3 regions of the Psychrobium sp. 1_MG-2023 genome follow, and region 2 is predicted to be linked to each of the others. Evidence: predicted binding sites of a transcription regulator. Region 2 holds the regulator's gene; each other region holds the start of a gene.
The links. Region 2 encodes MetJ, which represses methionine synthesis genes. Its sites were predicted from a motif close to TAGACGTCTAGACGTCTA; they were not measured.
Positions count from the first base shown of each region.

Region 1 (10,525 bases), on a different contig from region 2:
CAGCACAGCAAGGGCTGATTTTACGTGTCGCCAACGCTTACTTTGATGTGTTAAAAGCCAAAGATAACCTCTCATTCGTTCAAGCAGAAAAGCGCGCGATCGAGCGTCAACTGGAACAAACTAAGCAACGTTACGAAGTAGGTTTAACCGCCTTTACTGACGTTCATGAAGCGCAAGCACAGTTTGATATCTCAGTGGCTAACGAAATTTTTGCTCAAAACACACTAGTAAACTCTCTTGAGTCGCTAACTGAGATTACAGGTTTGAAGCACCAGAACCTAGACCAGCTAAACACTGACACGTTTAGCCCAGCTATCCCTCAACCTGCAACATCAGGTGACTGGGTTAAGTTAGCACAGGAAAATAACTTAACGTTACTTGATCAACGCCTCGCCGTTGATATTGCAAAGCAACGTATAGACCTATCAAAGTCGGGCCATCTACCAACGCTAGGTGCCACAGCATCAATGACGCATACCTACAATAACGAAGGTCTATCACAAACCACCGCGCATAATCACCAAGGCTCAGCATCTGTAGGCTTGCAACTAAATGTGCCTATTTATAACGGTGGCCGTATCAGTTCACAAGTTGAACAGTCTCGTTTAGGTTATGTTGCTAGTGCACAGTCTCTTGAAGAAAATCACCGTAGCGTAGTACGTAACATTCGTAGTAGCTTTAACGATGTTCGTGCATCGATTGCATCAATCAATGCCTATTCGCAAGCAGCTACATCGGCAGATAGTGCATTAAAAGCAACCAAAGCAGGATTTGAGGTAGGTATTCGTACCATTGTTGACGTCCTAAACAGTACACGTCAGGTGTATAACGCTAAGAAGCAACTTGCTAATGCACGTTATGGCTACATTTTATCTGTATTACAGTTAAAACAAACGGCAGGTACGTTAAAAGAACAAGATTTAATCTTGATCAGCAAAGGCTTAATTGCTGCCGAAACAACGACGACTGAAAAAGAGTAATCTAACTCAGTAACCTTGGGTCGCTCAACAAAAAGCGCTGCTATAAATTTTAATAGCAGCGCTTTTTTTATGTTTATCAATTGTCGTCTTAAAGTGCCCTATTTAGAGCCTCGAGAAAGCAACTTAATGACCTCGAATCGCATCGATAATTTTAGTGGTTGAACAACCATCTTCAAAGTTAAGTACTTTGACTTCACCACCGTTAGCCAAGACCTCTTCACCACCAGCAATCTCTTCAACCTTATAATCGCCGCCCTTTACCAGTAGATTTGGTAAAATCTCGCTGATCAAACGCTGCGGTGTGTCTTCACTAAAAGGCACAACCCAATCAACGGCACCAAGACCAGCTAACACAGCCATACGGCGATCGGTTGGGTTCACTGGGCGACCTTCACCTTTTAAGCGTTTGACCGACGCATCATCATTCACCGCGACAATTAAACGATCGCCAAGTCCACCAGCATGGCCAAGATAAGACACGTGACCGGCATGTAGAATATCGAAACAACCATTCGTTAGAACGACTTTCTCCCCTCGCGCCTGTGCTGCTGCAACTGCGATTTTTAATTGCTGCTCTGAAATCACGCCAAAACCGACTTCAGGGTGAGTTTTCGATAGCTCGTTGGCTAACTCGATGGTACTTACCGTTGAAGTGCCAAGTTTACCAACGACAACACCAGCACCAATATTCGCTAATGCACAAGCAGTTTCAATATCGGCACCAGCAGCAACACTACTCGCTAGCACAGAGATAACAGTATCGCCGGCACCAGTGACATCGTAAACTTCACGCGCCATTGCTGGAAAGTGTAATTCTTGTTGATCCTTACGTAACAGTGTCATCCCGTGTTCTGAACGAGTGACTAACAACGCTTGTAAATCCAAGCGTTCCATCAGAGCTTGACCCTTTTCGACAATTTCAGCTTCACTGTGACATTGACCGACGACCGCTTCAAATTCACTCATATTCGGTGTTAAGAGCGTGGCTCCACGATATTGGCTAAAATCAGTTCCTTTCGGATCAATAAACACAGGGGTTTGCTGGGTCTTACACAGAGCAATCATTGACTCAACCTCGTGTAACGCTCCTTTGGCATAATCAGATAAGATAACCACATTGGCGTTACTTAAACCCGCTGCAAGTTTATCTAATAAAGGGGCATGTTGTACTTGTGCAGCGTCTTCTTCAAAATCCAAACGAATTAACTGTTGATTACGGCTAATAACACGCAATTTAGTAATCGTTGGAATGTCAGATTGTTGATAAAAATCTGGCTTGACCGATAAGGCTTTCATTTGCTCGGTTAAAATAGACCCCGCTTCATCGTCGCCGGTGATCCCAATAATGGTACATTGACTACCCAGTGCAGCAATATTTAATGCAACGTTAGCAGCGCCACCAGGTCTGTCTTCAATCTGTTCAACCTTAACCACAGGAACCGGGGCCTCAGGTGAGATACGCCCAGTAGGCCCATGCCAATAGCGATCGAGCATCAGATCGCCTAAAACTAATACGTTGGCTTGTTCAAATGGTGGCAAGGCTAGAGTCATTTTATAATTCCTTTGAAAATTTCAATAAATTGTATCATGTTAAAGCGCTTTTTGCCGAGACATCCAAAGGTGATATCGGCTACAATATTCATCTAATAAAGAAATGTTTAGGATTTAATTTTGCAAAAGCCTCCTTTTGAGATGAGTTTTCTCCATCCCCGCTATTGGCTATTATGGTTTGGTATCGCTTTATTATGGCTAACCATTACCCTACTGCCTTATCGTACACTGATTAAACTCGGTGGTGCTATCGGTACTTTATTAATGCGCTTACTTAAAAAGCGTGCAAAAACAGCGGTGCGCAATCTCGAATTATGCTTTCCAGAGAAAAGCCAAAGTGAACGTGACCAGATCCTCGAAGGCCATGCCAAGTCAGTCGGTATCGCGCTATTTGAAACAGGTATGGCTTGGTGGTGGCCACAGTGGCGCATCAATAATTTAGTGACATTTACTGGCTTGGAGCACATCGAAGCGGCGCAAAAACAAGGCAAAGGCGTTTTATTATTTGCACTACATAGTTTTTGTCTAGAAATTGGTGGACGTTTATTCTCATCAAAAGCCCAGCTAACGGGAGTATATCGCCCTCACAACAACCCAGTGATGGAATACCTGCAAGTGTGTGGCCGCATGCGCTCAGCCAAATTAATCACTAAGCGTAATATCCGCGCAATGATTTCAGCACTCAATGATGGCGAATCTGTCTGGTACACTTCGGATCAAGATTTTGGTCGCAGTAAGGCAGTGTTTGTGCCATTTTTTGCCGTTGATACGGCTGCAACCGTAGTAGGAGCCTCAATCTTAACCAAAAACTCTGACTCGGTCGTACTACCTTACGTTATTGTTCGCAAAGATGACGGCAGTGGCTATCATATCTCACTAGAGGCGCCACTAGACAACTTCCCGAGTGGCGATGATGAGCAAGATGCTATCTACTCCAATAAGATTGTTGAGCAAGGCATTATGAAAGCCCCAGATCAATACATGTGGCTACATCGCCGCTTTAAAACTCGCCCGAATAAAAGTGACCCTTCACTGTATCGTTAACCCTTTTTGCTGACGCTCTGCTAACGCAGAGCGTTTTCTCACCATTAACATGGTGAGTCGCCTTACCCGCTTTATCATTAATCAAAAACCTTAATTTTAGTGTTGATTTCACTGTCCTTTACTTCAGTTACTTTTGTATAAATAAAGTACCAACAGTTAACACCTTGTAAACAAATTGTTGATTTGTTAAATATTTACCAGTATGTTAGCTCCCTGCTGAATAATTCAAGGATGAACTAATGATTCGTAAATCAATAATCGCTGCTGCATTGTCGCTCACATGCCTCTTACCTGCTACCGCTTATGCCAAAAGTACCCATGACTTAAAACCACAGTTCGATGTTGCCTATCAAAATTATAAAAAGGCAATCGCCTCAGATAGCGCCGAACAACAAATTAAGTTTGCTAAAGAGGCTTATGAACTCGGTGGCAAGATTTATAACAAAACAGGGACTGACTACGCCAACTTAGCCATTAATTTAGGTGCCGTTTATAATTCAAAAGAACAGTTCGCACAGGCGAATGAAGTATTACTGCCAATCCTAGCTATTTATGAGAATGAGTACCCGGCAGATGCCAAAGAATGGGTCGCACTGTATTTCGAGCTAGCTGACTCTATGCCGTGGGAAGAAAGAAAAAAGAAAGTCTCATATTTTCGAAAAGCGGTAAAAGTCGCCAAAAACTATAAAAAAGAAAGCCCTGTTTATTATGCTCAAATACAGCTGGAAGTAGGCATAAAGCTCCTGCATGTTCGTCCAAAAGACAGCAAAATGATTTTATCGGCCTTAGAAGTATTTCAAGAACATTTACAGCCGAACGATACCCGAGTAATTCGTGCTAACTTCCATGCAGGTAAGTACTACCAAACACGCAACCGAAAATCTAAAGCCATTTCTTACTTTGAGTCTAACCTACCAATCTTTGAAACATTAGAAGGCCCAACCCACCCTTATGAGCTCATGACTCGAGCATTTCTAATCCAAATGCTCGAAAGTAAAGGGGAAACGGATAAAGCAACCGAGCATTGCATTGCCATTGGTGCAATGAAGCCTTGGAGTGATGCACAGGAGCAAACGCCTTTATTTAGAACTAAGCCTCGTTTATCTAAAAAGATCGTTACAAGAGGAGCTAGCTATACGATTATCAAGTTCACTATCACAGAGTCAGGCATGGTTAAAAACCCAATAGTGACAGAGTCTGGTGGTAACAGTCGTTTTGATAAAGCTTCTATCGCTGCGGTTAAACGCTGGCGTTATGCACCAAAGTTTGAAAATGGCAAACCTGTTGCCGCTACAAGCCGAGTGAAAATATCTTTTGAGACGAGTTAAAGCTAACTAATTATCACCTAAGAGTTTAACGTTTTTATTAGGGGTTATCTATTCGCTATAAAAACGCTTGTCTATTCAATTAAGGAAATTATTTTGCCATTCGAATTCGATTCCACACTTGCCATGTTATTAATGCTGTTTGCTTTCACTTATGATCAACGGTCAAAAAAAGAAATGAAAGCAAAGAAGCTGCTTGAAGTACCTGATATCGGGGGGCTGACTCATTTATCAATCATATTTGGATTTCCCTTTATTTATTTTATCGCAGATTGGTTCCAACTGGGCTTAATCAATCAAGCTATGGTTGACGAGCTCATCAATCGATATTTCCATTACCCCATCTTTTTTGGCTCTTTACTGCTGATTTATTTAACTGAACGTATATACCGATCGTTAAAAAACCTAAAAAATAAGCGTCATTCGAATCAGAGTTCTGGGCTTAAATAGTATTAAGCCTATGACCATGTGTATTTTAAGGAGGCTTTATGCCATTTGAGTTTGAGCGAAGCTTAGTCGTAATGAGTTTGGTTTATGGCTACGTCAGTTATCACTTATTCAGACAAGCGCTACAGCAGAATAAATCGCTTACACAAGCAGTGTTAATTCACATGCTGCTTGTCTTCATGAGTCCTGTGACGAAACTTTTAATCGATACTGTGATGTTATTTAGCAATAGCATCAGTGCTTCAACCGAGTTATTCCCCCCATTTTACGCTGGCTTACTAAGCTCACTCTATTACTACCCAATCATCTTAGTCGTGATCCTGTGCTGTTATTTAGTACAGCGCCTGATGGGGTTATACAAAAATAGTCGTGATGAAAATAAAGGTTAGGGTCGACACGAATAATAATCGACGGGTGCAAGCGCTCATAAACTAAAAAACGACTCAAGCTAAATCAGCTTAGCTTGAGTCGTTAGTAGTAAGGCCACAGCCATGCAATATTTTATGCTGTTTTCACCACCATTTTTCCAACATCTACCGAGACAATCTCAACCTCAGCTCCTTTATCGATCGATGTCGTTGCTGTTACCTGCCACTCAACCCCTGAGTATTTTTGTGCAGCGTACTGCCCTGCAATAAGTTGTTGCGATAAAATAAACCGATTGCCAATCATGTCACTCGTGGGCTTTGATACCTCGACATGACTTTGCATCGCTTTAAGGGGCCGCCAACTGAAGATGGCGACTAAAGCGGAAATGACAGCGACGCTAAAACAAGCAAACACTAATTCACTTGGCACAATTCCGACTATAATCAAGCCGCCAGTAATGATTGCCCCCACACCAATAAATAATAAAAAGAAGGTTGAGAAGCCTAACACCAACACTTCAATGGCTAAAAGTAACAGCCCGATAACGATTAATGATTGAGCTAAATGTTCGATTAAATAGTCCATTATCTCTCCTTATTCAAGGTACTCATGATGGTTGTAGCCTGCGCAACAAGTGATGCCGCATCTGTCCCTGAGTCAGGCAGTAACACCACTGACGACTCTTTAGCAATTGCGGCTTTGGCGGTAATAGCTTGAGATGCCAAATCAAGCTGAATTGCTTTTTGACCATCAGGTGTGTTGGCTGCTTCACCAACACGGGTAATTGCTTCTGCACGCGCCTGAGCAACTGCCAGAATCGCTTGTGCCTCACCTTGGGCTTGTAACACCTGCTCTTCTTTTTCTGCTTCAGCTTTTAACACCACTGAACGTTTTTGACCTTCAGCAACATTAATAGCTGATTGACGATCACCCTCGGACTCAAGAATTTGTGCGCGTTTAACCCGCTCAGCTTTCATTTGAGCTTCCATCGCTTCCATCACGGTATTAGGTGGCACAATGTCTTTAATTTCATAACGCAATACTTGGATTCCCCATGGCGATGACGCTTCATTAATAGAAGCAACAATATGAGCATTGAGTTGGTCACGCTCTTCAAAGGTTTTATCCAGCTCCATTTTACCTAATTCACTACGCATCGTTGTTTGAGACAGTTGGGTTACGGCAAAGATGTAATCATCAACACCATAAGTCGCCTTATAAGGATCAAGTACACGGAAATAAAGTACTCCGTCAACGGTTAAAGAAATATTGTCACGAGTAATAGCACTCTGGCTAGGTACATCGATCGCTTGCTCTTTAAGCGAACGATCGGCGGCAATACGATCGATAAAAGGGATAATAAAGTTGAGACCCGCTTCACGAGTAGATTGGAATTTACCGAAGCGTTCAATCATGTAAGCACGATTTTGCGGTACAAAAATAATCGATGATTTTAAAATGACCACCACCAAGATAAATAGAAATACCTCAGCGGTAAATAGGTTTGAAAGTAAAGTATCCATAATTTTCCTTAATTAAATCTCAGTTGAGTAAACGTTATGACTAGACGCTTAAATATCCTTGCATGTTATGACTAATGACACACAACGTGTTTAAACATTAACCCATCAAGACATAATATGTCAAAGTGTAATACGCAAAAAAAAACCAATCGCAATTTGCAATTGGTTTTTCTCTCGCACCGATCTCTCGCTCTGCTTGCTGATAAAGTACAGCAAGGTGGCTTCTTTTATCGGTTTAACTAATCAACCAATTGATACTCGTTGCGTAATACCTCGATGATCTCAGCTTTCGGGTTATCCGATAACACAATCTTCTGCCCAGTCACACGCTCAGCAATGTCAATATACGTTTTTGACACATCCATTAACACACTTTCAGGTAGTTCGTTATCACGTGCTAATGCAAAACGCTCATCCATACGATCTTTGTTTAACAAAATATCTGGATCAGGGAAATGATTGAGTAATAATTGGCGGAAGCCTTCTTTAGAGTTTTCGACGATGTTACCAGCGCTGTACTGACTTTCATCCCAAATACGCGATGAGTCTGGAGTACCGACTTCATCCATATAAATTAGCTTTTCTTGACCACTGCCATCTGTTACATAGCCAAATTCAAATTTGGTATCGACAAATACTTGGCCCACTTTTTCCAATTCACCACTGATTAAGTTAAAGCCTTGCTTTAATAGCTCTTCATAGCGAGGGATATCATCTTGTTTGGTAAAGTTAAACGCTTGGTAGCTGTTTTCAATATCAGCACGAGTTATATTGACATCATCGACTTCAGGTACACCCGGAATACCGGTTAAAATACCTTTAGTCGAAGGTGTGATCAGTAACTCGGGTAATTTTTGATCTTTCGTTAAGCCATCAACTAAATTAATACCACAAAACTCTCGTTCACCTTTTTCGTAAGCACGCCACATCGAACCAGTAATATATTGACGACAAATTGCTTCAATCATAACTGGACGAGCTTTTTGTACAATCCATACAAATGGGTGCGGGATATCAAGAATATGGCTATCTGCTAGCCCATTTTCTTTAAATAACTTAAACCAGTGATTTGAAATCGCATTGAGTGCTGCACCTTTACCCGGCACACCATTCATTCCACCTTCGCCACGCCAAATACAATCAAATGCTGAAATACGGTCACTAATAACCATAATCGCTAGTGGTGCATCTGCGGCAACATCATAGCCTTTCTCTTTGATTAAACGCGCACTATCTTCAGCGGTCAGCCAGTATACTGAACGAACTTTACCACTGTGAACAGGGACGTTGGTGCGAATAGGCAGATCATCATTCACTGCCAATACTTTATCTGCAAGACTCATTGAGTGTTGTCCTGTATTGAATTATTCAACGATTTGAATAGGAATTAAACAAAATATATAACGATTAGATAGCGGATGTTAGCCCCGCTAAAGTTGCACAGGATAATAGCAGAAATGCCTTACCCTGCCAACGAATGTGATCTGAATCACGTACAATTTTGTCGCTAAATGCAAACGCTAACTTAATGCAGTAGCTTATTGCGATTGCTTAATTTTCTGTTCAAGCTGCAGCTGTCTCCGATCCATTAACTGCTGAACTTGTTTTGCATCATGTAGCGCCTGACTTGGCGAAGTGATAAATGCCCGATTCTCATTAACTAAATCATGGGGTTTCTCAACGTGTTGCTGACTCATTGGCGGTTCAAGCTTTGGCAACCTTGTGATCGCATCAGAGTCATAAGTAACCAACTCACTGTTTGAGTGAGGCTTATCAGAATAATGCCACTGCCCTTGCCCATCTTGCCAGCGGTACACGTGTTGCGTCTTACCCTTTGGCGCAGCAACTAACGACTCAACATGAGTCAATGCTGTATCGGTCAATTGCTCAGCTTTATTAAACAGACGGTTGTTAGCTAATGTCTCTTTATCTGGCGTAAAATCAGACCATGATAACCAAGGTTCACCGTTGGGTTGCTTAATAATAAATAACCCAGAGGCGGCTAATAAGCTGATCATAACAATAAAATAAACTAACCGATTTAACATCTAACACCCTTCTTTATCAATGTTCACGTAATTAAAGCAGCTTATAGCTGCTTTAATTGTTGAATTTTATGCTGAGAAAACCCACTGTACAACACTGGGATAACAAATAGCGTTAAGAAGGTCGACGTTAATAGTCCCCCAACAATCACACTCGCTAACGGCCGCTGTATTTCTGCGCCTATGCCCGTTGATAGTAACATCGGTATTAAACCCAGTGCCGACGTCAACGCAGTCATTAACACCGGACGCAAACGTGAGGTTGCGCCATTAAATATTGCCTCGGCACTACTAGTGCCAGCTTCAATTCGCTGATTAATGCTCTCTACCATCACCACCCCATTAAGCACAGCCACCCCGAATAGAGTAATAAAACCAATTGAGCTTGGCACTGATAAATACTGACCCGATAGATACAAAGAGAATACGCCACCAATGACAGCTAAGGGCACATTCACTAAAATCAACATTGCCTGCCCTACTGAGCCAAAGGCGAAGTAGAGTAATAAAGCAATCAATGCCAATGATAATGGTACCACAAGCGCTAACCGTTTTTGTGCCCGCTGTTGACTCTCGAATTGGCCACCAATCACCACGGAGTAACCCGCAGGTAACTCAACACGTTCAGCAATACGTTGCTTAATAGCTGCAACCACGGTGCCCATGTCGCTCCCCTGCACATTAGCTTGAATAACAACACGGCGCTGCACATCATCACGGCGAACTTGTGGTGGTCCCGATTGATAACTGACATGGGCGACATCCCCTAAACGCACCCAGGCGCCACTAGGAGATTGCATCCGAATATCGGCTATCGCCTCTAAATCAGAGCGATGTTTTGCAGCAAGACGAACAAAGATATCGTAACGCTCATTACCGTTAATCACCTGCCCGGCAGCGATACCACCAATGCCATTTTGCACCACATCCATTACATCGCCCACCGAGATACCAAAACGAGAAAGCTGCTTTCGATTTGGCGCGATAACGAGTTGTGCCTCACCCGATATTTGTTCTAGGGCAACATCACGCACACCATCAAGTTCTTTTACCGCATGCTCAATTTCCTGCCCTTTCGTTGCTAATACGGCTAACTCGGGCCCAAATAGCTTAATCGCGAGCTGCGCTTTCACCCCTGATAATAACTCATCGACTCGTGTTGCAATGGGTTGTGAGAAATTAAACAACAGGCCGGGATGCGCTTCTAATGCAATTTCCATTTTTTGCTGCAATTCAAATCG
Region 1 covers NZ_JAUYVJ010000013.1:35,591-46,115, forward strand. The annotation lists gene tolC (outer membrane channel protein TolC) at 1-980, shown strand, start outside; gene hldE (bifunctional D-glycero-beta-D-manno-heptose-7-phosphate kinase/D-glycero-beta-D-manno-heptose 1-phosphate adenylyltransferase HldE) at 1,104-2,531, opposite strand; gene lpxL (LpxL/LpxP family Kdo(2)-lipid IV(A) lauroyl/palmitoleoyl acyltransferase) at 2,652-3,575, shown strand; gene Q8W26_RS08710 (energy transducer TonB) at 3,815-4,903, shown strand; gene Q8W26_RS08715 (hypothetical protein) at 4,997-5,350, shown strand; gene Q8W26_RS08720 (hypothetical protein) at 5,389-5,736, shown strand; gene Q8W26_RS08725 (NfeD family protein) at 5,849-6,301, opposite strand; gene Q8W26_RS08730 (slipin family protein) at 6,301-7,239, opposite strand; gene Q8W26_RS08735 (phosphoribosylaminoimidazolesuccinocarboxamide synthase) at 7,479-8,582, opposite strand; gene Q8W26_RS08740 (DUF4124 domain-containing protein) at 8,778-9,287, opposite strand; gene Q8W26_RS08745 (efflux RND transporter permease subunit) at 9,329-10,525, opposite strand, start outside.
Region 1: the regulator MetJ is predicted to act here: its motif matches at 7,281-7,298, upstream of Q8W26_RS08730 (slipin family protein).

Region 2 (10,525 bases):
CTTACTTACGGTCAAATTAAAACCAATCGGATTAATTAACATACAGCGCGAGACCTTCTAACACCAAATGCGGACGATTTAGCCCTAATTCACGAATCTCTGGTGGTAAATGATTAACTCCACCCCCAGTTAAGTAGACTTGAGGCTCTATATCACCATCAAACAAACTTTTGGCTTTTTGAATGGCATAAAGCACCGTTCCCGATAAAGCAGCGCGACAGCCGTTTTGCACACAGGATTTAGTATGCTTACCAAACGTAAGTTCCTCTCCGTGGTGACCACCGCTTTTAACTAACGCGGTGTGCTCAGTTAGCGCTAAGTTCATTAAACGAAAGCCTGGGCTAATCCAGCCACCTAGGTGCTTACCATCAGCATCAACCACATCAACGGTCATCGCCGTACCAATATCAATGACCACGACTGGCTTTAATGCGTCCTTATAAGCCGCTAAAAATGCCAACCACCTATCAATGCCTAAGTTTTTTGCTGGGCTATAACTATTAGTTACACCAAACGCATAACTTGGACTCGACACCTGCTGGTACCGAACCCGTAACTTACGTGCTAAAGCTTTTATCAAGTGATAGTTTTGCTTAGCACCCACATTTGAGTAAATAATCTGATCAACAGCTCCAATATCTTGTTGCGGAGGGCGATGACAAAAATCTTTAACAGTAAAGCTACCTAAATAATGCATACCCGAAATGCCACCCTTCGCATCAAGGTGTAATTGCGCAGCTTTGAGTTTGCTATTACCTATCTCTATTAATAATTTAATCATTGCTGCTTTCTCAACGAAATTTCACCGCCGTAATAGGTTTGCTGTTCGCCATCGGATTCAACCACTATGCCACCCTGTGCGTCTACCCCTCGAGAAATGCCACTGATAGTACGTTGACCAATTAATAAGTTAACTGGGGTACCCACAAAGCAATCCACCACATTCCAACGTTCAACAAACGCACTAAAACCTCTTTGCTCAAAGGTATTCATTACCTGCATCAAATGACGCAAGATAGTTGCAGCAATAACATTACGATCGAGGTTAATTCCAGTCTGAGCGAGATCGGCAAAAGGTTGATCTATTTGTTCAGTGACCGAATCAGGCAACTGCACATTAATACCAACACCTATTACGATGTCACAACTATCACTGCCCTGCCCTTCGAGCTCAATTAAAATACCGGCTAACTTACGGCCTTGATAATAAACATCATTAGGCCACTTGAGTCCTAACTCATTCACACCTAGCTCGACTAAGGCTTCACTCAAAGCAATGCCTACTGCCAAGCTTAAGCCCATGGTGGCACTAATACCTTGCTCAAAACGCCAATGCATCGAGAAATATAAGCTTGCTCCTAACGGTGAGGCCCATGTACGACCTCGACGTCCTCGTCCCGCCGTTTGTGCTTCAGCAAAGACGGTATAACCCGAAGCCGCGCTTATTAACTCCCCTTGCTTAATCTTATCTTTAATCAGTTCATTGGTTGAACCAACGACTGTTTCAACCGCCACTTGATGTTCAATGTTATCACCTAATAAGCGTGATATTTCTCCCTGCTGTAACAACGTAATCGGTGTCGCTAAGCGATAACCCTTGCCCGTCACCGAATAAATATCGAGGCCCAGTTGTTGTAAAGCTTGAATATGTTTGCCGATAGCTGCGCGGCTAATACCACATAACTGCCCGAGTTCTTCACCCGAACAAAATTGTCCTGCGGCCATGGTCGATAATATTTTTTGGGTTGTCGCATTAAACATCGCTTAGCACCTCGTCCAAATTGCTATAACCTAATTGCGCGATAAAATTCACTTCTGGTTCTAACCTCACGTTAAACTGCTGTTCAACCTTGTTTCTCACAATATGCGCTAATTGCACAATATCTGTTGCAGTAGCCTGAAATTGATTAATGAGCACCAGCGCTTGTCGTTGATGTACCGCAGCACCACCGACAGTGAACCCTTTAAGGCCAACCTGATCTATTAACCAACCCGCCGCAAGCTTAGTTTGTGTTCCTGCAGGATAACTTGGCATTGTCGGATATTGTGACAGTAATGCTGAAGCGATTGCTTTATCAACCACAGGGTTTTTAAAGAAGCTTCCAACATTAGGAGTGACTTTAGGGTTAGGTAGTTTACTTTGCCTAATCGCAATCACTTGCTTCGCCACATCGAGTGGTTTTAGATCCAATCCTAACTGCTGCCCCCAGCGTTGCAACTCCCCATAGCCTAGTTGAGGCCGCCAATGCTTGGCGAGTTTAAAATCAACACGACTGATAAACCAATCACGCTCAACTTTAAACACACTATCACGATAGCCAAATTGACATTGTTCGCTTGAAAAGGTCTTACGCTCAGCACTCGTTAAAGAAAAAGCCTCAACGGCACGACATACATCGGACAATTCAACACCGTAAGCGCCAATGTTTTGCACAGGAGCAGCGCCGACTGTTCCTGGGATCAACGCTAAATTTTCTAAGCCACCAATGCCTTGCTCAGCGCAATAGATCACTAAATCGTGCCAGTTCTCGCCACCAGCGACACTTAAATGGTAATAGTCTTCGCATTCTGTGATCTCAATTCCACGTAGCTGGTTATGCAATAACATACCTTCATAGTCTTGAGTAAAGAGGACATTAGAACCACCACCTAATATAAGCGTTGGCTCAGAGCAAGGTAAAAGCTCACGCAGTTGTCGTAATGAAGTAATCGCAACATAATGCTGGGCATTAACCTCAAGTTGTAAGGTATTTAAGTCGCGTAGGGAGTGACAAGGCATATCAGTATCTTTTCAATAAAATCACTGGCAAGTGTAAATTAAAACAACTGAATTTAACAGGAACAAGCAGGGTGAGCTTTCCCCAGCATCACTATCAATGCTGGAGAATAAGTAAGACCGTTGTAATTAAGCGACGTCCTTAATCACTTGTACCAAGTCAGACTGCACTGCAGCGGCTGTAACTTCACGACCCGCTCCAGGGCCACGAATGATCAGTGGATTATCTTGATACCACTGACTCTTGACCAAGAATACATTATCAGAAGGTGTTAATGCCGCAAACGGATGATCGTTGGCTAATTGCTGTAAACCAACCTTTGCGTTGACCTTGTCACCCTCAACGATCAGCTCTGCCACATAGCGAATGACACAATTTTTAGCTTTAGCCTGTTGATACATCCCCGACATCAGCTCATCGAGCTCACCCGCACGTGCCAAGAACTGTTCTAAATCAATATCACTTAAGACATCAGGCACCATCGAATTAAGCTCTATATCGTGTAAGTCCAACTCATACCCAGACTCACGCGCTAAAATTAATAGCTTACGTTGCTTATCTTTGCCTGAAAGATCATCGCGCGGATCTGGTTCAGTGATCCCCAAAGATAAAGCACGTAACAGTAATTGGGAGAAAGGCTCACTATCATCATAATGCTGGAACAACCAACTTAAAGTTCCTGAGAAGACACCGCTAATTGCTTGTATTGCGTCACCGCTACGTCGTAAGTCATTGATTGCATATTGAATCGGTAAACCTGCACCCACACTAGCGTTATATAGCCATTTGCTGTTATGACTATGACTAGCCTGTTTTATCGCTTGATAAAACTCATTGGCGCCAGAACCTGCTAACTTGTTTGCACTGACCAAATGATAACTGCTGCTTAAAATTTGTGGATAGAGGTTCGTTACACCCTGATCTGCCGTGATATCTAACATCACAATTTCATCAAGTGGGTTGTTTTCAAATAATGACAATAGATTCTGCGTATCAAATACCTGACTCTGCTGCTGGTAACGTGCCTGCCATTCGTCAAGTTTAATCCCAGAGAAGTCGATTAGGGCTGAACTAGAACGTACAATACCTACCACAGGTAAATGGACGTTGAGTTGTTGCTCAAGTTTTTGCTGCTCTTGGTTAAATACATCAAGCCAACAACGACCAATATTGCCTGCACCCAATAATACAACGCCCACACGCTTAGCTGGGGTATAAATCTTTTGGTGAAGTAAATAAGCAAGAATATTCACTCGCTTAGCCGGTACGATTGCACTCAAACTTAACCCATTGTCAGAAAGAACAACAGGCAGTAACGACTCTTTTGCCAGTAACTTATTAAACAGCTTACGATACCACGACACGCCAGCATCGAGTAATGAGATTAAGCCAACATCCGATTGGCGTGTCCAATTAATACTTCGATGTTCGTTTAACAGTCCCTCAAAGCTTTGTGCTACTTCATTAGCCATTACCAGTAACAATTTATTGCTATGACGTGTGGCCACAAGCGGAAAAAAGCCATGCTGTGGCAATGATTCTAGTAGCGCTGCTGACTTATCATTATCTGGTAAATGATAAAGCTCCACGTTGTCCATACCATTGACGATACAATCACCTACATGACCTAACCGTTTACCAATTTCAGTAAAGGCAGCATCAGGCTCAAAGCTGCTGCGTACACGCAGCGCAATTTTATCTTGTGCTAATGGTTGTAAAGTCCGGCGATGAAGCACAGGGTTGCCTAAACGTGCCAACTCTTCGGCTTCAGCTAAGCTTAACTCTTCGATAAGTGCGGCTTCTTTGATTAAGTTAGGATCAGCACTATACACTCCAGCAACATCAGTCCAGATATTAACTTCGCCAGCACCAGCCAATTTAGCAATTAAGGTGGCACTATAATCACTACCATTACGACCGAGTAATAATGTATTGTGCACTTCATCACGGCAGATAAAACCAGTAAAAACACGCTGAAAAGCGAGGTAGCCTTGACTTAAATTTTCTAAGTTTTGCGCTGACTGCTGCTCATCCACAATCGGTGTGACGACACCTTGTGCGACTAAGAAGTCACGCGTATCAAAAGCAACCGCCTCACGACCCAGTTGTGATAATAAAGCTGCTAATAAACGTGAAGACCACACCTCACCACAAGCAACAATCTTATTAGCGGTAAATAAATCAATTTCTGTTTGCGCCAACCACAGCGCTAACGCAGCAAAGTCATCATCTAGCAACTCTAACAGTGATTGCGGCTCAGAAAGTAGCTCGTTTACCAACTGCTGTTGAAAATGTTTTAATTGCCCGACCAATGGCAAGTAATCATAGCCTTGCTGAGCAAGCTCCGTCAGGCGTAATAATTTATTCGTGGTTTTTCCTGCCGCAGAAACCACCACTAAATCGTGACTGTCACTGTGGCTTAGTAATAAATTTGCAACACGAGTGTAGCAAGCTGGATTGGCTAGGCTACTTCCGCCAAACTTATGTAAAGCAGCTTTTTGCTTGCTACCCTGAATGTTCGCTACACTCATGTCTTATTCCTCAATACTTTAAAAACGTTCGATTAAAGCGACGCTAAAACCGTATCTAAACTTTGTGACAAGTCCTGAATCAAATCATCTACAGACTCTAAGCCAACTGAGAGACGTATCAGGCTGTTACTAATACCCGCTGTAATACGTGCGCTCTCTTCCATACCTGCGTGAGTCATTGTTGCAGGGTGTGCCACTAAACTCTCAACGCCACCTAAGCTTTCCGCGAGACAGAATAATCCAATTTCTTCAACAAACAGCTTACTTTGCTCAATATCACCCGCAAGATCGAAACTTAACATCGCACCAAAACCCAGTTGTTGTGATTTAGCCAACTCATGTTGCGGATGATCTTCAAGGCCCGGGTAATAGACTTTCGCTACCGCTGGGTGCTCATTTAAAAATGCGGCAATTGTCGCTGCACTCTCTTGATGTTGCTTCAAACGTACAGGCAAGGTACGTAGACCTCGCATCGCCATGTAACTATCAAATGCCGAGCCTGTCACACCAATACAGTTAGCCCACCAATCAAGGTCAACACCCAGTTGATGGTCTTTGGTAATAATCGCGCCAGCGACAACATCGCTATGGCCATTGATATATTTGGTACAAGAGTGCAATACAATGTCTGCACCTAGACTTAATGGTTGCTGTAAGATTGGGGTTAAGAAGGTATTATCAACAACAACATAAGCACCGACAGCTTTGGCTTGCGCCGCAATCGCTTTGACATCAACTAAACGTAATAGCGGATTACTCGGTGTTTCAATCCACACCATTTTCGGTTTAAGCGCTATCGCAGCATCTAAGGCAGCTTGGTCGTTTTGATCAACCACTACCAGCTTAAATAATCCACGACGCTCAAGATGATCAAACATCCGGTAGCTACCGCCATAACAATCATGCGGAATCACTAAAGTATCTTCAGGGGATAACAATTGAATAACAGTGGTAATCGCTGCAAGGCCCGTACACGTCATCACGCCGTAAGCACCGCCTTCAAGGTCGGCTAAGGCTTTTGCTAACTGGCTACGGGTTGGGTTACCACGACGCGCATAATCATACTCTCTTGGTTCGTCGTAGCCCTTAAAAGTATAATTGCTAGAAAGATAAATCGGTGGCACAACCGCGCCATGTTGCGTGTCAGTATCAATACCACCGCGCACAGCGATAGTTTCAGACCCAAATTTGTTCATAAATCCTCCAGCAAAAAGCTTGACTTAAGGTACAGCTAGGATATAAAGATGTCTAGATGGCTAATTTAGTTTATCTAAAAAAAGACGTCAAGATGTTTAGACGTCTATCTTAAAATAAAAAGTGAAATAAACGTCATTAAAAAGCAAATATAACCACAAGAAATTTGACAGTATTCGCTCAACCGTTAAAATCTGCATGCTTTTTATAATACATGCGTCAATATAGCGAGTTATAAAGAGCTTTCACAGCGTTTAGATCAATATAATAGGGTGTTTTCATGACTGTCTGGAATGGCGAATATATCAGTCCTTATGCCGAGCACGGCAAAAAGAACGAGCAAGTAAAGAAAGTAACCGTTTCAGTGCCTTTAAAGCTATTAAAGATCCTGACTGATGAACGCACACGCCGTCAGGTCAATAACCTACGCCATGCCACCAATAGTGAATTATTGTGTGAAGCCTTCTTACATGCTTACACAGGGCAGCCATTGCCAGAAGATAGTGATTTAGCAAAAGATAAACCTAGTACAATTCCACAAGCGGCACGTGAGCTAATGGAAGAGTTAGGGACTCTAGAGCAGTACTTAGCAGATACCGAAAAAGAAGACTAGCAATTGACATATAACGCTATCGCAAAGGTAGCGTTAAACAAAGGCATGCCCCGCCCAATTGGCTGCTACTTCTAGCGGAAACACACCCCTGGTGCCAATCCATTATTTTTACCGTAATCGCTAAGCCTAAACCGAAATGCCCCATTTCCCGCGAGCGTTCCGCGTCAAGTCTAACAAACGGGTCAAACACTCGCTCTAGATCGCTATTGGCAATTCCGGGACCATCGTCTTCCACCAAAATATTAAGTTGCTGCTTATCACACTGCAAAGTTACTGACACTGTGGAGTCAGCATAATCAATCGCATTAGCTAATAAGTTTTGCAAGGCTCGGTAAAACCATTGTGGGTCAATCTGTGCAAACGTTGGCGTTTGCGTGCCATTTAATTCCACCGTGACTTGCTGTTGCAAAGATAAATTCACAACATCTTCAATCGCCACCTGCAACCACTCATTTAAATCAAGTGACTTAAGCTTTAAGCTGCCTACTTGACGCTCCATTCCTGCATATTCTAGAAATGCGGCAGTCATTTCTTCCATTCGGGTTATTTCGCTTTCCATGCGTGAGATATATTGATCTTTCTTTTCACTATTAGAACAGTCTAACGCCGCCTCGACCCCAAAACGTAAACAAGCTAATGGCGTTCTAATATCATGCGATAAACTACGCGCTAGTATCTTATTATCTGCCATCAGCTTTTCAATTTGATCAGCCATATCATTAAAACTATGCTCAAGCTGCTGAATATAAGAAAAACGGCTATCAGGAATACGCACCGACAACTCACCTTGACCAAACTTTTTAGAAGCACTGGTGAGCAAAAATAAACGTCTTGTTAGAGGAAGTGACCACAACACAATAATCAGACACACCCCTAAATAAAGCGACAAGGTCAACAATAAATCAAACTGATGATTATCATCTTCGGCGCTAGGCAAAGAAAGTTGTAGTAATTTATGAGGATGGTTTGTAATGGCTTTGAGCAAATAAGCACCCTGATCGGACGCGATTAACAACCCGCCATCTTGAGACAGTTGCAGAGCGAGAGAGCTTGGTAGTGCCACATTGTCGGCTGACTCAAGGCTTAATTGACTTGAAAAATGTTGCGCAAGTCGAATAACCGCCTCCTCAAGCTGACTATCCTCCAGTGGATTGAGTTGTTCACTTAAGCCATTAATTAACTTCTGATAAACCACCACTTCGCTAGTGTACTGAGCTTCTTGTTCCGAATTATGATCCACCAAGAGGTCGAGCCCCCACCCAGTGGCAAACAACGCCCCAAGCACAGTCACAATAATCGTAAAATACAATCTGCGCATTAGTTAGCGCTCTTGCCAAGCATCTTCGACAAACAAATAGCCCTTACCCCAGATAGTCTTAAACTTTTTTGGGTTTTGCGGATCGTCACCGAAGGTTTTTCGTAATGTCGATAACATCACATCAAAACGACGATCAAGACCGTCATATTCACGCCCCTTCAACGCTTTAAACACATTATCACGTTCGACAACTTGCCCAGCCTGACTGGCTAAGAACCATAAAAAAGAAAACAGATTAGTCGACAGTTCAACTTCATTACCTTGATACACCACTCGCTTCGATTGCTGGTTAATAACAAGTTGCCCAAAGTTAAGTTCCACTTGTTCTGCTTGAGGCGCCGTGACCGCGATTAGATTATTTTTAATCCGTGCCAGCAGCGCGCGAGGTCTAACAGGCTTTATCACATAATCATTAGCACCTGCTTCCAAACCAATGACTTCATCAAACTCATCAGCACGGGCAGTCAACATAATGATTGGCACCGTTGATACTTCACGAATTAAGTGACAAACCTCAATACCATTAACACCAGGCAGCATCACATCAAGTAACACAATATCAGGCTTACATAATTCAAAAGTAGCCATCACTTGATCCCCACGCTCAACATGCGTCACTTGAAACGCTTGCTCGACTAGATACTCTTTCACCCAATCAGCTAAGGTGACATCATCTTCAACTAATAATACATGACCATGATTTAACATAGGTTTCCTTTAGTGACTAAAAAAGACGCCAGCGGCGCTTTCTTGATGTTTTTTTATGAACCCAACCAACATCCACATTGGCCACACCTATCACTCTTTTAGATTGTTGATTAACGAGTGAATAACTCACTTTTTGACTCGACTCAAACTCAATCGTCAAGGTTTGATCTAGTGTATCTCCTAAACAGCTTAATGGCTTAGCGACATTATTTTGATAAACACAATAATGACCTAGAGCCGCTAACTTCACTTTAAGTTTAATGGTCGTAAAGCATTCTCGCCCCTGCCTCAGCGCAATGCACTTGCTCGGTAACGCATCAAAGGTGACGACTGAAGAGTTTTCAACAGCCTCTAACACAGGGTCACTCTCTGTGGCATGTGCTGTTGCGACACTAAGCGCACTAGCTAAGCTCAACAGCTTGAGGTAGCGGCTAAAACACATAGCGCACACCAATTTTTAGTTCAGAGAAATGCTCCCTAATGCCAATCGGACTGCGGGAGATATTCTTGGACAAAAACGTATTGGTCAGCCCCATATTAAATGACCAATTTTGCGATAAGGGATACATCGCAAAGGCTTCAAGTTCAAGCTGAATACCATCTCCGGCTCGGTAGACTGGCAAAATATCTGAAGTTTCCTCCTCAGATACACCAACATAATAATCAACAGTCGAGGCAGAAAAATAAGTGGCGCCAGCTCCTAAATAAACATCCCAATTACGATAGGGGATCAAGTAACTATAAAAGCTGTCAATCACCCAGCTGTTCTGCCCTATCGAGGGGTGTAAAGAGGCGATATCAAGATGAAAAATAGCCTCATCCTGAAAGTATGAATACCGTAAGCCAATACCATTGCCCGCAAGGCGTTCATTTAATGTCGTATATTTGGGTATGGGTACAGAGTGATGGCGTTCAATCGACTGCGGATCAAAGCCAACCACATAATTTTTTACAATTAAATCAATAGCCCAGTCAGACTGTTCATGTAACAAGTAGCCTATTTCGCCACTATATAATGACGCACGACGTCGATTAGAACGAATGTAAAAATCTTTATAAGAAACATCAACCAGCAACGAAATATCGATAAAATCATCGATATCTGTTAGCTCAATATCACTCAAAAAAGTCGGGTTATACACCGCCGACAAGCCAACGATCAACTCCCACTGAAAACCGCGCTCTTCTTCTGTTGATTCTTGCTCTGTCTGGGCATTAACCAGTTGAGGCCATACCAGAATTACGGCCAGTAATAGCATTCTTAACATTATGGTATCGTCCTTGAAGTCACCAAAAAATCTGCCAAGAATACTATCAAATATCTAAACTAAGCCCTATCTTAAAATTGTTTATAATTTGTAAGAAATTACTCTACTTCCGAGTA
Region 2 covers NZ_JAUYVJ010000035.1:957-11,481, forward strand. The annotation lists gene Q8W26_RS15505 (type III pantothenate kinase) at 32-781, opposite strand; gene birA (bifunctional biotin--[acetyl-CoA-carboxylase] ligase/biotin operon repressor BirA) at 778-1,761, opposite strand; gene murB (UDP-N-acetylmuramate dehydrogenase) at 1,754-2,779, opposite strand; gene metL (bifunctional aspartate kinase/homoserine dehydrogenase II) at 2,906-5,308, opposite strand; gene metB (cystathionine gamma-synthase) at 5,341-6,504, opposite strand; gene metJ (met regulon transcriptional regulator MetJ) at 6,783-7,115, shown strand; gene Q8W26_RS15535 (ATP-binding protein) at 7,132-8,433, opposite strand; gene Q8W26_RS15540 (response regulator transcription factor) at 8,437-9,141, opposite strand; gene Q8W26_RS15545 (DUF3019 domain-containing protein) at 9,158-9,583, opposite strand; gene Q8W26_RS15550 (MipA/OmpV family protein) at 9,573-10,409, opposite strand.

Region 3 (10,525 bases), on a different contig from region 2:
ATAAAGATATCAATACGTGAGGTTAGCTGGCTTAGTAAGTTAGAGCACATTAGCCAGATAGAAAAACTAAATAACTCTTGCCAGCGATGAGTGGAAATAAAGGGTCTAAATGGGTGGAGCTTATAACTTAAGATCAGCCCCACTATGGAACTTGTTAACATACCTATAATCAGTGCCCAATAAGATTGTAGATAAAAGGCCGCAGCGACAGTGGCCATGAAACTACAAAATTTCATGCTAATGGTAAAGGTAAATAAACGGTTGTACTCAAAGTCTTTGATAAAGTACATGATCCCGATATTATTAAATCCTTCGATGAGCGGGATCAGAGCTAAGACATAGATTATAGTCTGAACATCGGGGGAATCGAAAAAGAGTTCCGAGTGGTAAGCAAGTATGGCAAGCAGGCAAGCGATAATAACTCCCCTGATTGCATTGAGAGTCCACGCGGTACTTAATAGGGTTTTGTCGGGCTCTTTCTTTTGGATAAGAGCGTTATCGAAATGTAAATCTAACCCTTGGCTTAACACGCCATAGGCAGCTGCTGCTACGGCTACAATACCAAAATCATTCGGTGTTAGTAGTCGAGCAAGGATCGCAATATTAATAATGCCTAACGATCGCTCAATCGCTTTTATTAGCAGCATCCAAATACTGCCTTTTACCATCTTTTTTTTCAGCGTATCCACTAGGTAGGTTGCCTGTCAGCAATGCGCCAGTAAGCTTTTTTAAAGGCAATGATAAAGCGCTTGATCCGATAAGTGAGTTTAGGTGTGCCATTAATTGTTCGAACTACGTCACTATAATTATGATGGCCCCTTTGCTCTAACAGATCGGCTAAGCGTTCATTATAATATTCTACAGATAGGATATCTTTCATATTAACCAAGCGTAACTTATCAATGTCGATAGTGCTGTCAGGGAAACAGGTTGCGTGCTCTAGTTTTCCATAGGCGAGTAAGGCGAGCTTAGTTCTAACGCATTTTTCACAATAGCCACAATTGATATGTTCATTATCAATATGGTCTGTGTTGTAGCAGACCCTGATGGATGCCAAGGCTGTTTCATTTTGTGCAACTAAACCGACTTTTTGAGTTCGGTCTAGATGGTGACACTCGGTAAGAAAATCTTGATAAGAGCTACGGTAAAAACAATTAAGGCTAGGGTGTCCCCCCCATGAAGTGAGATATTCAGCGGCTAGATCTGAGGCTATTGCGCTGCTATTAATGCGATTGCCAAGCGCGTGTGCTAAACCTGATAGCAATGCAGCAAAATGCATTGTCTCGTAAAACTTACCATCAGGTTCTATGTCTCGAATGTTGGTATAGATGGGAATTAAGGTTAAATCGAGCTCTTGTGCTAGTTTGTCTTGCTCTGCGAGCGCGCGTTCAAATAGTCCTGAAGGGATCTCTCGATTGGGATCGCCAATGTCTAAACCAAATGCCAATAATGCATATTTATAGCGCATAGGGTGATCGGTACTAAAGGTTTGTGCATTGGTTAGTAGAGCCGAGATTGAGTCGATACCGCCTGAAAAGAAGCACGCAGGGGCTCGGTCATTATGTGTTAAGTCAGTGGGGAAGTAGCTAACGGCGGTGATAGTTGGCAGTCTATGGTCTTTAGTAAACCACCAGTGCTTTTGTAAACGCATCGCTGCTTCAAGGTTACTTTTCAAGTAAGGGCATAGGTTACCTTCAATATGAATACGATGTTCTGAATGTAATAATGCCGCAGGAAATGCCCCAAGTAGAAATGGCTCAAAACTGCACTGAAGCATATTCTCTCGCGATCGTGGTAGCGAGATATTCAACGTTAATGGGGGTTTATCATTGTTTTCAAAACACACCTCAGCGAGTAAGGTTGCATAGTCAGCGTTCTTTTCAATTCTACAGTCAGAAATGATCATTTATGTGCTCCTTCACGAGTGTGTTATTTAAATGGCTTTATATTTTCTGCTGATAACGCAACCACATGAGATTGGTTTTCTATGACACTCTCTTTGTGGTTGATAATTTGTTTTAGGGTCTGGGTTATATGTTGAGATAAAGCTCCGTGTTTGAGCAGCTTTGCAGGGTCAAATAGTAAGTTTTCAAGATTAAAATAATTAAATAACCCTTCAAACTTGCCTTGATAAGTAATTCCAATAGCTGGAACACCCTGTGCCAATGCGGCGATAGTTAAATGCATTCGACCTGAAATAACCAAATCAGTTTGGCTAGTGAGCGCTTTTAAGTCCCAAGCATGAAATGGTGGCGGTAATAATGTAGTTCGCTGGATGATCTCTTCGGGTAAATGATTAATGAGCTGCTTTAGAAAATCATAATCGCTTTGTTGCGGTCGCAAATCGTGGGGTAAAAAAACACAAGCGATTTCACTATTTTGTTTCATTAATTGCATCAACTCATCAGCATAAAGCTTGGCGATATCTTCAGGAACGTCTTGGGTGATGAGCTTATTAATGTTAAAAGCTATAACTTGTTTTCCACTGGATTTTTGTTTAGTTATCCAGTCTTGGCACGTAGCAGCGTTGGGCGTTTTTATTTGAGGTTGCATATTAAAGGCTAAATCTGCAACGAGCTGAGCGGGATGGTGAGTAAATAGTTTGAATCGTTCTAAAGATTTTTTATCTCGACATTTACAGCACACATCATTCGACAGCCGCTTTAGACTATTAATGGCTACGGGTGATGGGGACTGTGAAAAGCTAAAGCCTAAAATAGTGCATGGGACACTGGTTTCTGCGGCGATATTACAAAACTGAGTAATTTGAGCGACCAAATCGGTGGAGTACTTCCCATCCATGACGTCAGCGCCTAATACATAAAAATGCTCACATTGACGAAGCTTCCAGATAAACGCTAACGTAGACTGAGTATCCGCAGATGAAATCGTGATGGTGTTTAGTGGGGTGTCTGGTGTATCAAGGGGGTCCCAATGGGGCAGTATGGCTTGATACACATGTTGATCTCTTCCTTGTTTCTTTAATAAAGAAAGTAGTCCTGCTAATAACGCCTCATCTCCTAAGCTGCCAGCACTAGCTGGTGGCAGAATGAAAACTTTATTAGCTGTGGGGAAAAAATAACGGTAAGTTTTGATTAAATAAATGAAAAAGGTGATGCAAATTAATTTAATGCTTTCCATGTCACTGCTCTAACTCGAAAGGATATGTTAAGCATAGACGAAAAAGAATAGTTCGCAGGTTGGATTCAAGATAAGAGAGCAATTTGAGCATTGCTCTCTTAATAGTCTTGGGTTTATCGTAGGCGTTTTAGGCCTTGATCTAAGTCAGCAATAAGATCATCGACGTCTTCTAGACCTATATGAACACGAATAACCGCTCCCTGCTTAGGCCATGGCTTAGCTGTACGAAGGTAATCTAATCCATTAACTTTTAGGATTAAACTTTCGTAACCCCCCCAGCTAAAGCCCATCTTGAAATGAGTCATGCTATCTAAAAACTCGGTAATCGATTGGTTATCGCCTTCATTTAATACAAAAGAAAATAAACCATTTGAGCCGTTAAAGTCACGTTTGAAAAATTCATGTCCCGGGCACTCTTCAAATGCTGGGTGCAACACACGTTCAACACTTGGGTGCTCTTTCAGCCAGTGAGCGACTTTTAACGCATTTTGTTCGTGCTGTTTCATCCGTACGCCTAAGGTACGCAAACCGCGCAATGCTAGGTAGCAATCGTCAGCTGAAACACATTGACCTAGCAAATAGCTAGATTCACGAAGTGTCGGCCAATGAGCCTCATTAGCCGTAGCGGTACCAATCATCACATCAGAGTGACCGACGATGTATTTAGTTGCGGCTTGAATTGAAATGTCGACGCCATAATCAAAAGGTTTAAAGTTGATACCGCTACCCCAAGTGTTATCTAACATGACGGTAATGTCATGTTGATGAGCAATAGTCGATAACGTTGGTACATCCTGAACCTCCATGGTGTTAGACCCAGGTGACTCTAAAAACAGTACTTTTGTATTTGGCTTAATTAGCTCATTGATTCCCGCACCAATCATTGGATCGTAATAGGTCGTTTCAATGCCTAGTTTAGTCAGCATTTTATTACAGAAGTCACGCGTAGGCTCATAGGCCGTATCGACCATTAATAAGTGATCGCCTGCTTCTAAGAATGATAACAAAGCACTGGTTATTGCAGCCGTTCCACATGGGTATAGAGCACAGCCAACACCACCTTCGATCTCACACATTGCTTCACTTAGTGCAAAACTCGTCGAAGTACCACGGCGACCGTAAAATAATGTTTTATTTGCCCGGTTAGCGGTGGCGTGTTTCATTTCTTTGACTGTGTCAAAAACGATGGTAGAGGCACGTTGAACAGGAGGGTTCACAGAGCCCTGAGTCCATTCTTTTTTACGCCCTGCACTGACTATTTTGGTATCTTGCTTCATTACATTTTCCTATGAGACGTCTAGACTGCTATTAAACGCCATTATGTTAATTTTTGCACGAACTTCCTGTAATTATTTTTTGTTTTGAGATTAAGGCTTGTAATTCAGTTTAACTAGGACTAAGTTCGAGAAAGGTGCTCTTTTATTGAATAAAGTTATGTTAAAATCACCTGTTTTTTATTAACTCTTGGTAGTCACGTGACAACAGAAACTTTATTAGAACCGATTTTAAACTTTTTACAGTGTGAAACTCCTGATGAATGGATAACTGAAGCTAAAAAAGCTGAAAACCTACCTGTTTTACTGGTGGACCATTTAATGTGTGAGTTAAAAGCTGGTCAAACGGCAATGCTTTTAATTAGAAAGTACGCGGTTGATAAAGAAAGTGGTCAAGCGTTAATGAAGTGGTTTGAACCTTACGAAAAGTATGTTTATAAAAAACAAGGGACAATGGCGCAATTGACAAGTAATAGTCACTTGGCTAAAGAGATAAAACCAAGAGATGATTCACCATACGGACAAGAGTTAGTTGATAAAATGGTGTTGTTAATCAAAGAGGAGTTACACCACTTCTATCAAGTGTTAGAGATCATGGAAAACCGGGATATCCCTTACCAGAACATTCGAGCAGGACGCTATGCTAAAGGATTAATGAAGCATGTTAGAACATATGAACCATGTACATTAGTCGATAAGTTAATTATTGGAGCCTATATTGAAGCCCGATCTTGTGAGCGATTTGCGAAGTTGGCGCCTCATCTGGAACCAGATTTAAATAAGTTTTATATATCATTGTTGCGATCAGAAGCTAGGCATTACCAAGATTATTTAAAGTTAGCCCAGATGATTAGCGATGAAGATATTACCGAGCGTATTAAGCACTTCGGTTTAGTGGAGGCTGAGTTAATTAGCAGTAATGATGATGACTTTAAATTTCACAGTGGAAAACCGATACTAATATCATAATCTTAAATTTGGTTTACACACTATAATTAAGACTATGTATATCAAAGCACGTACTAATAAAGAGGCGGCTGTTTATGAATAGTTTTTTCGGGGATATATCAGTAAAGAGTAAATTAAACCTACTGTCAGGTGTTTTACTGGTTTTAATTGTAGTTATTTCTTTGTTTTCACTGATGCAACTAAAGTCAGTGAAATCCCACTTTATGCAATATAGCAAGTCAGCTGTACCGACCGAAGTTGGTACTTTAAAAATCAGCCGTGATACAAATTATGTCTCAAGGTTAACCCGCAGTATCATGCTGGGTGATGATTTTGATGCCAACATGACTAAGCTGACTCAGCGCAAGAATGCGATTGAAGGGCACTTCACTGCATTATCTAAAGATGCTCAGAGTATTAATGATGCTCAAGGCCGTTCGAGACTACTTAGCCTTACTGAAAAGTCGAAAACTTCAACATTAAAGTTCATTAATGAAAGTATTGTATTAATGCAATGGATAGGTGCTGATGCTGACGCCTCTAAGTTACAGCAAGCTTGGCAAAAGTATAAAAGTGAATTTTCACCATTAGCGGCTGCAGCGCGTAAAGATTTTTCTGCATTAAATGAACTTATCAACAGTGAAAAGAAGAGAATTTATAAAAGTTCGGCTGACACAGTTGAGTCATCTATTTCTGTTAGTATTAGCATATTAGTTGTTTCTGTGATCATTGGTGTTGTACTGAGTCAGTTGTTTTCAAAAAGTATTATTACACCGCTAACTGTTTTAAGAACGAGTATAGAGCGCATTGCTGCCAATTCTGATTTAACGGTGCGTACTGATATTTCAAATAAAGATGAGTTGGGTACAGTAAGCCAAGCATTTGACTCGCTAGTCGCACAGTTTCATCAAACATTAGAGCAAGTGGTTATTGCTGCGAATAACTTGAGTGAATCCTCAAGTGCATTGGCTGAGTCGAGTGCTAATACCAGTGATTATGTTAATAGCCAGCGCGCTGAAACAGAAATGGTGGCAACTGCGATGAATCAAATGGCGGTGACCGCAACTGATGTGGCTAAGAATGCGGCAGATACCGCTCAAGGTGCATTAAGTGCAAATGAACAAGCACAGCAAGGTCAGCAAGTAGTTCAAGCAACTGTGCAAAGTATTAATGAATTAGCAAAACAGATTGATGATGCGAGTGACTCAATCGATAAAGTATCATCAGACACCCAAGAAATTGGTCGCGTGTTAGATGTTATTGGTGGTATCGCTGAACAAACTAACTTATTGGCATTAAATGCCGCTATCGAGGCAGCTCGTGCTGGTGAACAAGGGCGAGGTTTTGCGGTCGTTGCTGATGAAGTTCGTTCGTTAGCGTCGAGAACGGAAAGCTCGATTCAAGAAATTCAACAAATGATCGAACGTTTACAAACTGGGGCAAATGAAGCGGTTAATGTTATGAACCTCAGCAAGAAGCAAGCGGAGCGAAGTGTATCCAATGCGAGTGAAGCGGGAGGAGCGTTGGATGGAATAACGTCTTCTGTCGCATCAATTAATGATATGGCTGCTCAAATTGCATGCGCTGCTGAAGAGCAAACCAGTGTAAATGAGGAGATTAATCGTAATATCACTAATATATCGACAATATCAGACTCAACGGCCGTTGAAGCTGATAATACGCATCAAGCGAGCCATAATCTAGCGTCGCTAGCAGTAGAGTTAGATCAACAAGTCTCTAAATTTAGAGTTTAAAAGCTCGTAATTTGACGTAAAGTCAGTTATAAATGCCGCCTAAATAGAGTAGTGGGTCTACTCTATTTTTATTTCTTCTGTGAACAACAATAAATTGAGTTTAAACGTGCCTAATGGATTCTAGTCATTTAGTAAATGAGATAAAGTCGCTCCCTTCATTGCCTCAAGCTTATCATAAATGTTCTCACCTTCTGGAGCAGGAGAGTACTGATTCAGCAGCCTTGGCTGAAGTGGTGAGTGCCGATCCGGCTATGACTCTGAGTGTATTAAAGCTAGTGAATAGCGCTTACTTTAATTTACCGCGTCGAATCGAACGTTTAGAGCATGCTATTTCCATTATCGGACGCGATAAATTTAAAGAACTGGTTTTAACGGCTGCACTTGTTGAGGCGGTGAGTAAGTTAGCTGGTGGGGAGGTCAAAATGGAAGTGTTTTGGCGTCACAGTATTTATACTGGCCTTATTGCTAAACGATTAGCGTTGCATTGTTACCTACCGAACAGTGAACGGTTATTCATATCGGGTTTGTTACATGATATAGGGCAATTGTTGTACTTTACAATTCAACCTACCAAGGCGCTAAAAGTTTCTGCTCTAGTGTTAAAGTATGGAATTGAAACCAATTTAGCTGAAAGTAAGGTGCTTGGTTATAACCATCAACAATTGGGGGCTAAGTTATGCCAAAGCTGGGAGCTTCCTGACTGGTTAACTCATACTGTTAGTCATCACCATCAACCTCAACAAAAGCAGCGCCATCAGCTAGAGTCGCAAATTATTTATTTAGCGAATATTATTGCAAGCTCTGTTTACCCGAGTTTGGTGACTTTAGGGCATGAAAAAAAAATTAAGCCAGCCTGTGTGATTGAGGATCCTGTCTGGCAGGCTTTAAATATCAAGCCTGAAGTTGCTAAGACGCTTGAACTTGAAGCAGAAGGGCAATTGAATGATATCTTAAAGTCTCTCATTCCCGACTTGCGTACCGTTGCCTGATTACTGTTATAATAGCCGCGTTATCAATTATAGGATGATTTCTTTGAATCAATTTTATCAAAAGTTACTTAAATGCTCGTTGGTCGCTATGACACTTTTTGTTTCTAGCGCATTTGCAAAAACAGAATTTTGTCCTTTACCTCAACCTCTGCCGTCTGAAAAAGAACAAGATGAGTTATTTGTTGAAGCGATGTTTGAGGCTGATTATATTTTTAAAGGTCGTTTGTTTACTTTCTATCATGAGCAGTGTGATGGAGAGATTTGTGCGTTTGATGGTTTGGTATTTAAAGTACTAGAAGAAGTTTATGGCCACTTGAATCTGTATGTTGAAACTGGTTGGAGTGAAGATTGTGAGCGCGTTTGGCTTCACCCACAGCAGTGGCGTCAAGATAAAGACGTGATGTTTTTTGAAATAGATAAAGAGTATTTACTGTTAGCGAATGATACACCGAAAGGAATTATGATTATTGGTTCCCGTGGCGGCGCAAAAGTGAAAGAATTGAAGATGCGCTATGAACTAGAGCGCATCGGTCGCAAATAATAAGGAAGGCTGGGCGGTTGATTCCCCAGCCTTTTTTATACTAGCCAACAACGCCTCGGTCAGCTAGTTCATTATATTCGTCTTGCAAGGCACGTTCTTCAGGACTTTCAGGAAGGGTTTGATTGCCTGAGTGCGCTTTATCTAAGCTTTTGCTTTTGTGCTTACGCATTTGGTTTTCTAATTTACTTAATAGCCCGTCAACCGCATGTTTTATATGGCGGTCTGCTGATGAGGTAGCGACAATGTCATTACCTGGAATATGAATTTGTGCTTCAGCAATAATTTTATGAGTGTCGTGCTTTTCTGTTGTAAAATTTACATTAACGCTTGTGATTTGATCACTGAATCGTTCTAGAGTGCGAATTGAGTCTTCAACGTAGGCTTGAATATCATCAGAAACTGTAACATGTTGACCACTAATATTTACTTTATACATAGAATTGTATTCCTTGTGTGATGAAAAAAATAAAGGTTTAAACTCCTGTTCCTTGATGTGACCATGACTATATATTTGCCAGTTTATTGCGGTGCTGTCAATAACTTTTTTATTTATATTCTGTAACGACTTTGAAATAAATATTCGTTTTATTTTTATATCATAGTATCAGCGTGTTGATGTATTATGGTGGCCATATTATGTGTGGTAATGACCTGGGGGCAAGGAAAAGCTGTGTTAATCATGAAGCAAATTGCTTGCGAGCATTGCGACCTGTTATTACAAGCGCCCAAGCTTAAGCAAGGAGAGTGTGCGATATGCCCTCGTTGCCATCATAAACTATCTCGGCTACGCCCAAGTGCCATTAATTGGCTATTCTCCTATATCATCACGGGTTTAATCCTGTTGGTGCTCTCGAACCTATTTAGTCTGATGACATTTAATTTGGCTGGCAACATCAGTGAAGTGACGTTATGGCAAAGTGCCAGCAAACTCTATTTTGAACAATATAAAGTGTTGTCATTGCTTGTTTATGTTTTTACTGTTGTTTTTCCAGGTGTGATTCTGTTGATGATATTATTATTTATCACGACGATTAAACTAGGAAAACAGCAATGGTATTTAGCGAGCTTACTGCGATTGATCTTTGCGTTAATTCCATGGGCAATGGCGGAAGTATTTTTAGTGGGAGCACTGGTTAGTTTAGTGAAGTTAGTGACTATCGCAAAAATTGAACTAGGTTATTCGTTTTGGGCTTATTGTTTATTTTGTATTTGCTATGTCAAAGTATTAAGTTTGGTCGATAAATATCAGTTTTGGTATTGGGTTGAGCGGTGTCATGATGACTAAATATAGCGAAGGCTCAGCAGCAAGCCAAGGGTTAGCAAACTGTCCAAGTTGTAATCTATTGTCCGATGCTTGCTTGGAACATTGTCCGCGGTGTCAGGCGCCATTGTCCTTACGCAAGCCATACAGCTTACAAGTTACTCTCTCCTTATTGATAACGGCATTGTTACTTTATATTCCTGCTAACTTTTTACCGATAATGGTGACTGAGAAGCTAGGCCAGATTGAGTATAATACCATTCTTGGTGGTATTATTGTGTTATGGAAAGAAGGGTCTCAGCCTATTGCTATTGTAGTATTTATTGCTAGTGTCCTTGTACCTATAATCAAGTTTATTATTCTATTTTCATTATGTTTTTCTATTTATTTTCCTCAGATGTTATCTGAGAATAGGCGAGTTAAATTGTATCGTTTGACTGAGTTTATTGGACGATGGTCAATGGTCGATATATTTGTAGTGGCTATTTTGGTGGCGCTAATTCAACTTGACCATTTATTGAATGTTCAGCCGGGCTTAGGTGCGGTTGCTTTTGCGGCCGTGGTTATTGTAACAATATTTGCTGCAAATGCATTTGACCCAAGAATCCTGTGGGATA
Region 3 covers NZ_JAUYVJ010000016.1:2,325-12,849, forward strand. The annotation lists gene Q8W26_RS09750 (oligosaccharide flippase family protein) at 1-689, opposite strand, end outside; gene Q8W26_RS09755 (hypothetical protein) at 689-1,906, opposite strand; gene Q8W26_RS09760 (polysaccharide pyruvyl transferase family protein) at 1,930-3,141, opposite strand; gene Q8W26_RS09765 (cystathionine beta-lyase) at 3,255-4,418, opposite strand; gene Q8W26_RS09770 (tRNA isopentenyl-2-thiomethyl-A-37 hydroxylase MiaE) at 4,617-5,384, shown strand; gene Q8W26_RS09775 (methyl-accepting chemotaxis protein) at 5,459-7,117, shown strand; gene Q8W26_RS09780 (HDOD domain-containing protein) at 7,231-8,106, shown strand; gene Q8W26_RS09785 (hypothetical protein) at 8,150-8,647, shown strand; gene hpf (ribosome hibernation-promoting factor, HPF/YfiA family) at 8,688-9,083, opposite strand; gene Q8W26_RS09795 (paraquat-inducible protein A) at 9,294-9,932, shown strand; gene Q8W26_RS09800 (paraquat-inducible protein A) at 9,922-10,525, shown strand, end outside.
Region 3: the regulator MetJ is predicted to act here: its motif matches at 4,432-4,449, upstream of Q8W26_RS09765 (cystathionine beta-lyase).